2 regions of the Mumia zhuanghuii genome follow, and region 1 is predicted to be linked to the other one. Evidence: riboswitches for the same ligand, from Rfam matches in the RefSeq annotation. Region 1 holds a riboswitch; the other holds the start of a gene.
The links. A riboswitch is a leader RNA that binds a small molecule or an ion and turns the genes downstream of it on or off. The one in region 1 is predicted to bind thiamine pyrophosphate.
Positions count from the first base shown of each region.

Region 2: linked by a shared signal. The riboswitch ahead of thiM (hydroxyethylthiazole kinase) and the one ahead of ACFSDF_RS03590 (ECF transporter S component) in region 1 are both predicted to bind thiamine pyrophosphate.

Region 1 covers NZ_JBHUFT010000002.1:92,531-95,931, reverse strand. Annotated here, with positions in the region: gene ACFSDF_RS03595 (ATP-binding cassette domain-containing protein) at 1-1,089, opposite strand, end outside; gene ACFSDF_RS03590 (ECF transporter S component) at 1,086-1,721, opposite strand; TPP riboswitch at 1,712-1,831, opposite strand; gene ACFSDF_RS03585 (ankyrin repeat domain-containing protein) at 1,951-2,334, opposite strand; gene ACFSDF_RS03580 (SGNH/GDSL hydrolase family protein) at 2,345-3,058, opposite strand; gene ACFSDF_RS03575 (cupin domain-containing protein) at 3,108-3,401, opposite strand, start outside.
Region 2 covers NZ_JBHUFT010000008.1:1,672,042-1,675,442, forward strand. Annotated here, with positions in the region: gene ACFSDF_RS16505 (acetolactate synthase large subunit) at 1-124, shown strand, start outside; gene ilvN (acetolactate synthase small subunit) at 129-665, shown strand; gene ilvC (ketol-acid reductoisomerase) at 751-1,779, shown strand; TPP riboswitch at 2,083-2,174, shown strand; gene thiM (hydroxyethylthiazole kinase) at 2,163-2,954, shown strand; gene thiE (thiamine phosphate synthase) at 2,954-3,401, shown strand, end outside.

The DNA of each region.
Region 1 (3,401 bases):
GACCTCGTCGCGGACCCGGGTCGTCAAGAATCCGTGCTCGGGATTCTGAGGGACCCACCCGACGACCGCGGCGAGCGCACGAGAGCGCATCCGGTGTGGGGGCACGCCCAGTCCTCGCACCTCCCCCGAGGTCGGGCGCTGCAGTCCGCCGAGCATCGCGAGCAACGTCGACTTGCCGGCACCGCTCGGCCCACCGAGGACGGTGACGGCTCCCGGTACGAGCACGGCGTCGACCTCACGGAGGGCGGGTGTGCGCGTGGTCCCCCGGACGTCGCTGCGGCGAAGGTCGACGCTCAGCGCGACGGCCTCGAGGGTCGGCGCAGGATCGCGCGGCGTGACGAGGGCAGCCGGTGGCGGGGCCGCCACCGGCGCGGGCGCACCCGGCATCCACACCCCCGCCGACGCGAGGTCGTCACGCATCGTCTCCGCGAACGTCGCCGGATCGGTATCGGCGACCACCGCGCCGTCACGCCCGAGCACGACGACCCGGTCGACGTGGCCGAGCCACGCGGCGAGCCGGTGCTCGACGACGACGAGAGTCGCGCCGGTCTCGGCCACCACCTCGGCAACGCAGTGGCGTACGGCCTCGGCGTTGGCGTCATCGAGCATCGACGTCGGCTCGTCGAGGAGCAGGACGTCGGCCCGCGACGCGAGCACCCCGGCGAGCGCGGCACGTTGGAGCTCGCCGCCGGAGAGCGCCGAGGTCGGGTGCTGGATCCCGTACGGCAGCCGTACGGCCTCGAGGGCGGCGCGGACCCTCGGCCAGATCGCGTCGCGCGGCACGCGGGCGTTCTCCAGACCGAAGGCGACGTCGCGCCCGAGGCGATCGGCGACGCCAGCGTCCCCGGGGTTCTGGAGGAGCAGCCCGACGCGACCCACGGTCTCGACCTCGCCGAGCAGGTCACCGTCGGCGGCGGTCGCGAGCACCCCGGCGGCGGCGCGGAGCACCGTCGACTTGCCGGCGCCGGAGGGGCCCGCGAGAAGCACCCGCTCGCCGGGCTCGATCCGCAGGTCGAGATCGGCCACGACCGACGAACGCCGACCGAGCGGACGCCAGCCGAAGCCGCGGAGGGAGACCGAGCCGGTCACGCCTGTGCGGGGCTGGTCGCTGCCGCGCGCTCGTGGTGCTCGCGGCCCGGACCGAAGGCGTCGAGGGACCCGGTCGAGGCGAGCGCACGCACCAGCGCCCACCCACCGACGCCGGCGACGAGCGCACCCGAGACCACGAGGAACGCGAGGTAGGTGAGCTGGTAGCCGAACGACCAGTCCGCGTAGTACGCGAACCACTCGTACACGGCCTCACCCGCACCGGCCAACGCGCCTGCGAGCGCGGCCGCGACGACACCCCAGCGCCGATAGAGCAGGACCGCGAAGACGAGCTCGGCGCCGAACCCTTGGATCAGCCCCGAGACGACGACGGACATGCCCCACTGGTTGCCGAGCAGCGCCGACATCGTTGCCGCGACGAGCTCGGTGCCGACGGCGGCGCCGGGCTTGCGGACGACGAGACCGCCGACGACGCCGCCGAGCAGCCAGACGCCGCAGATGAGCCCCGAGCTCGGCGGAAACGCGAACAGCGCGGTGCCGCTGACCACGGCGAACAGCTGGTTCCAGCCCCAGAAGACCACGCCGAGCGCGACGCCGAGCATCGCCACGGTGACGAGGTCGACCGTGCGGTAGCGGGTGGTCGCGGACGCGCGAGAACGAATGGCCTCAGCCATGGATGACTCCCTTCGCCGGTGCTAACCGGTGCAGGTTCGGAGGGTCTGCGGCCTTTCCGCACTCTCAGCGCGCCGTGCCCGTAGGCACCCGCGCTCCCCTGTCGTGGGGTCGACTCTAGCCCCCCGCCTGCTCCGCGTACACCGCGTCTCGCGCACACTGCGTCAGCGGGCCGGCAGGACGAACGGCACCTCCTCGCCCCGCGCGAGGGTCACGAGGGGGTCGGAGAGGTCAGGTCAGCAGGCTGTCGCGGCCGAACATCGCAGCCGTCGCACGCGCGGACGGCGTCCCCAGATCCGGGTCTGCACCCGCGCCGATGAGGACCGACACCACCAGGTCCTCGCCCTTGAAGATGGCGCCGGCGAGCGGGCTCTGACCCCGGTCGTTGAGCCGGTTGACGTCCGCGCCGGCGTCGAGCAGCCGCTGCACGATGTCGGCGTGGCCGTGATAGGCCGCGAGCATCAGCAGCGTGTTGCCGCTGGAGTCGGTCAGCTCCACGGGGACTCCGGCGTCGACGTACGCCAGCAGCGTGTCGGCGTCGCCGTCGCGCGCCAGGTCGAACATCCGGTGCGCGAGCTCGACCACCGCCGGATCAGGGCGCGCGCTCTCGCTCATAACGGGGACCTTACCGGGCGATCCCTTCGATGCTCCCTCTCACGAAGTCGCCGAACTCCCGGTGCCCGTCGCGCGTGAGGTGCAGCCCGTCCTCGAGGTAGGCCAGGTCGAGCCCGACCGCCGAGACGTACGAGGCGCCGTGGGCCTCGGCCAGTCTGGCGAGGTCGGCGTCGACGCGCTGCACACCCGCCTCACGGGCAGGGGCGACTGCCGGACCGACCACGACGACGGGCAGCCCCTCGACCGCACGCATCACCCGCGCGAAGCCTGCTCGTACGGCCTCCAGCGGCTGGTCGACGTCGTTGAGCCCACCTTGGACGAGCACGAGGTCGGCACCGCCGGCCACGGCGCGCGCGGCCCGCCCGGCGAACCACGAGCCTTCGCACGAGCTCGCGTACCGGCTGAAGCCCGACCCGGAGAACGCGTCGACGTGGACCTGGCCGGACAGCCGGGCGGTCCATGCGTCACCGGCATCGTCGAGCCCTCGGCCCGCCGACCACGAGTCACCGATCACGACGACCCGCTGGCCGACCGCGGACGGCACCGCCGCGCGGCGCGCCTCCGACTCCGCGGTGAACCGCTCGCACCGCGCGGCGTCGGCACGGCCCCCGCCGAGCTCCAGGAGCAGCACACCGCTCAGCAGCGTGAGCACGAGCACTGCCGCGACCCGCATCCGCCACGACGCGTCGAGCAGGCGCGGTCGGGCAGCACGGAGGACTCTCACCACTCCATGATCCCTCGCGCGCGGCCCTGAGGGGCCAGAACCGCGACGGTCAGGCCACGTAGACCTTGCGCAGCGTCTCGCGGACCTCCCACACCGTACGGTCGCCGGCGTACAGACGTGCGGTGACGCCGGGACGCAGCTCGAGAGCGCTGCCGTCCTCAAAGCGCACGGTTGCGTCTCCGGACAGCACGACGAACACCTCGTCGATCTCGGTGTCGCGCACGGCGCCCGCGGTGATCTCCCAGAGGCCGACCGAGAGGTCACCGAACGTCGCGAGTGCCGTCGACGCGACGGCCGGGGTCCCGTGCACGACGTCGGCCGGGTCGAGGGCGCCGGGCTGCAG
Region 2 (3,401 bases), on a different contig from region 1:
CGTCATCGACTTCGTGGTCCACCGCGACGCGATGGTGTGGCCGATGGTTCCGGCCGGCGTCAGCAACGACCTGATCCAGATCGCGCGCGACATGGCGCCCGACTTCGGCGACGAGGAGCTCTGACCTGATGAGCAAGCACACCCTGTCAGTCCTGGTCGAGAACACCCCCGGTGTCCTCGCCCGCGTCGCGAGCCTGTTCATGCGTCGCGGCTTCAACATCGAGTCGCTCGCGGTCGGGCAGACCGAGATCCCCGAGATCTCGCGCATGACGATCGTCGTGAACGTCGACGAGCTGCCGCTCGAGCAGGTCACCAAGCAGCTCAACAAGCTCGTGAACGTGCTCAAGATCGTCGAGCTCGAGCCGTCCGTGGCGGTCGAGCGCGAGCTGATGCTGATCAAGGTCCGCGCCGACGGCCAGACCCGCGGGCAGGTCCTCGAGACCGTCCAGCTGTTCCGGGCGAAGGTCGTCGACGTGGCGGTCGACGCCGTCACCATCGAAGCGACGGGCGACCCGGGCAAGCTCTCAGCGATGCTGAGGGTGCTCGAGCCGTTCGGCATCCGCGAGATCGCCCAGTCCGGGCGGGTCGCGATCGGCCGCGGCGGGCGGTCGATCACCGACCGCACTCTGCGCGCTGTCCCCGGCGGGTCCAGCCAGACCGCCTGAGCGTACGGTCGTACCCACGGCCGCACCTGACTCAACCACCGGCACCGACAGGTGTCACTCGGCACCACCAAGAAGGAGTTACCCCGTGCCTGAGCTGTTCTACGATGACGACGCCGACCTGGGCGTGATCCAAGGCCGCAGCGTGGCCGTCCTCGGCTACGGCAGCCAGGGCCACGCCCACGCGCTGTCGCTGCGCGACTCCGGCGTCGACGTCCGCGTCGGCCTGCCCGAGGGATCGAAGAGCCGCGCCAAGGCCGAGGCCGAGGGCCTGCGTGTCCTCACGCCCGCCGAGGCCGTCGCCGAGGCCGACGTCATCGTCGTCCTCGCACCAGACCCGGCCCAGCGCTCGCTGTATGCCGAGGCCATCGAGCCGAACCTCAACGACGGCGACGCGCTGATCTTCGGCCACGGCTTCAACATCCGCTACGGCTACGTGAAGCCGCCGGCCGGTGTCGACGTCGGCATGATCGCGCCGAAGGGCCCCGGTCACCTGGTCCGCCGCGAGTACGTCGAGGGTCGCGGTGTCCCCGTGCTCGTCGCCGTCGAGCAGGACGCGACCGGCAACGCCTGGCCGCTGGTCCTCTCGTACGCCAAGGCGATCGGCGGCCTGCGCGCCGGCGGCATCAAGACGACCTTCACCGAGGAGACCGAGACCGATCTCTTCGGCGAGCAGGCCGTCCTCTGCGGCGGCGTGTCCGCGCTGGTCCAGGCGGGCTTCGAGACGCTGACCGAGGCTGGCTACCAGCCGGAGGTCGCCTACTTCGAGTGCCTCCACGAGCTGAAGCTGATCGTCGACCTCATGTACGAGGGCGGCATCGCCAAGCAGCGTTGGTCGGTCTCCGACACCGCCGAGTACGGCGACTACGTGTCGGGCCCGCGGGTCGTCGACGCGCGTGTCAAGGACAACATGAAGGCCGTCCTGGACGACATCAAGAACGGCGCGTTCGCCGAGCGCTTCATCGCCGACCAGGACGCCGGTGCGCCGGAGTTCAAGAAGCTCCGTGCCGAGGGCGAGCAGCACCCGATCGAGGCCACAGGCCGCGAGCTGCGCAAGCTCATGTCGTGGGTCAAGAGCGCCGACGACGACTACACCGAGGGCACCGCAGCGCGCTGACCCTCGTACGTTCCGACCGGCGGTGAGTCCGGTCCCACGCGCATCACCGGCGTGGGACCTGGCTCACCGCCGTCGTCGTTGGCGGGGCGGAGGGATGTCTCCTGGATAGATGAGGCGGGCGAGCCAACGGCGGGACGCGAGGTAGACCTCGCGCACCCCTCCGCGGCGCCACGCGCGGCGGACGCGACGGGCGGGAGCCATGCATACCCCTCGGGGGAAGGAGTCGGGTGGGTTGCCCGCACGCTAGCGGTCGAGGCGGCGTCGCGGAAGGGTCTCGGGCACGTTCTGTTATCGTCGCCAGCAGTTGCAAGGCCGGGGTGCCCGAAGGGCTGAGAACACACCCGCCGAACCTGATCCGGGTCATACCGGCGAGAGGGAGCCTGATGCTCGATCCACGTACTGCTGCCCACGTCCACGACCAGCTCCGGGCGCAGGGCCCGCTGGTGCAGGTCATCACGAACTATGTGTCGATGGACATCGCCGCGAACCTGCTGAACGCCGCAGGCGCGTCGCCGGCGATGGTCCATGACGCCCGCGAGGCCGGTGAGTTCGCCGGCATCGCCCAGGCCGTCGTCGCCAACATCGGCACGCTCTCCCCGCCATGGGTCGACGGCATGCTCGCCGCGGTCGAGGTTGCCTCGGCCTCCGGCAAGCCCTGGATCCTCGACCCGGTCGCGGTCGGTGCCACCGCCTACCGGCGCGAGTCCGTCGCCGCCCTGATCGAGCACCGGCCGACCGTGATCCGGGGCAACGCGAGCGAGATCCTCGCGATCGCGACATCGACGGGCGCCGGGCGCGGGGTCGACGCTGATGCCGACACCGCCGACGTGCGTACGGACGCCGAGGCGCTGGCCTCCAAGCTCGAGACCGTGGTCGCGATGACCGGCGCCGTCGACATCGTCACCGACGGCACCCGTACGGCCGAGATCCGCGGCGGCGACGCGAGGGCGCCGATGATCACGGCGCTCGGGTGCTCGGCGAGCGCCCTGGTTGGTGCGGCGTGCGCGGTGCACGACGACGCGTTCGAGGCGTCGGCGAGTGCGCTGGCGATCCTGACGGCCGCGGTCGAGCAGGCCGCGCCGCTCGCCGAGGGGCCCGGCTCGCTGCGCTGGCGGCTGCTGGACGCGCTGTCCACGCTGTCGTCCGACGCGGTCGCCGAGGTCGTCGCGCGCTGATGGTCGGCCCGGCTGGAGACGTCCGTCTCTATCTCGTCACCGGGGCGGTGCCTGGCCGCGCTGACCTCGTCGACGTCGTCGCTGACGCGGTCGACGGAGGAGTGACGACCGTCCAGCTCCGCGACAAGGCAGCGACGACCGACGACCGCGTCCGACTCGCGGCACGGATCGCCGAGCGGGTCGGTGCCCGGGCGTCGTTCGTCCTCAACGACGACCTCTCGGCGGCGCGTGCTGTCCCTGGTGCCGGTCTCCACGTGGGCCCGGACGACCTCCACCCCGCCCGAGTGCGGGAGGTGCTCGGCGACGACGTCGTGGTCGGGTGGTCGCTGCACCGCGTCGAGCAGCTCGACGACGAGGAGGCTCTCGCCGCGTGCAGCTATCTCGCGGTGAGCCCGGTGTGGCCGACGCCGACGAAGACCGACACGACGGCGCCGTGGGGACTCGACG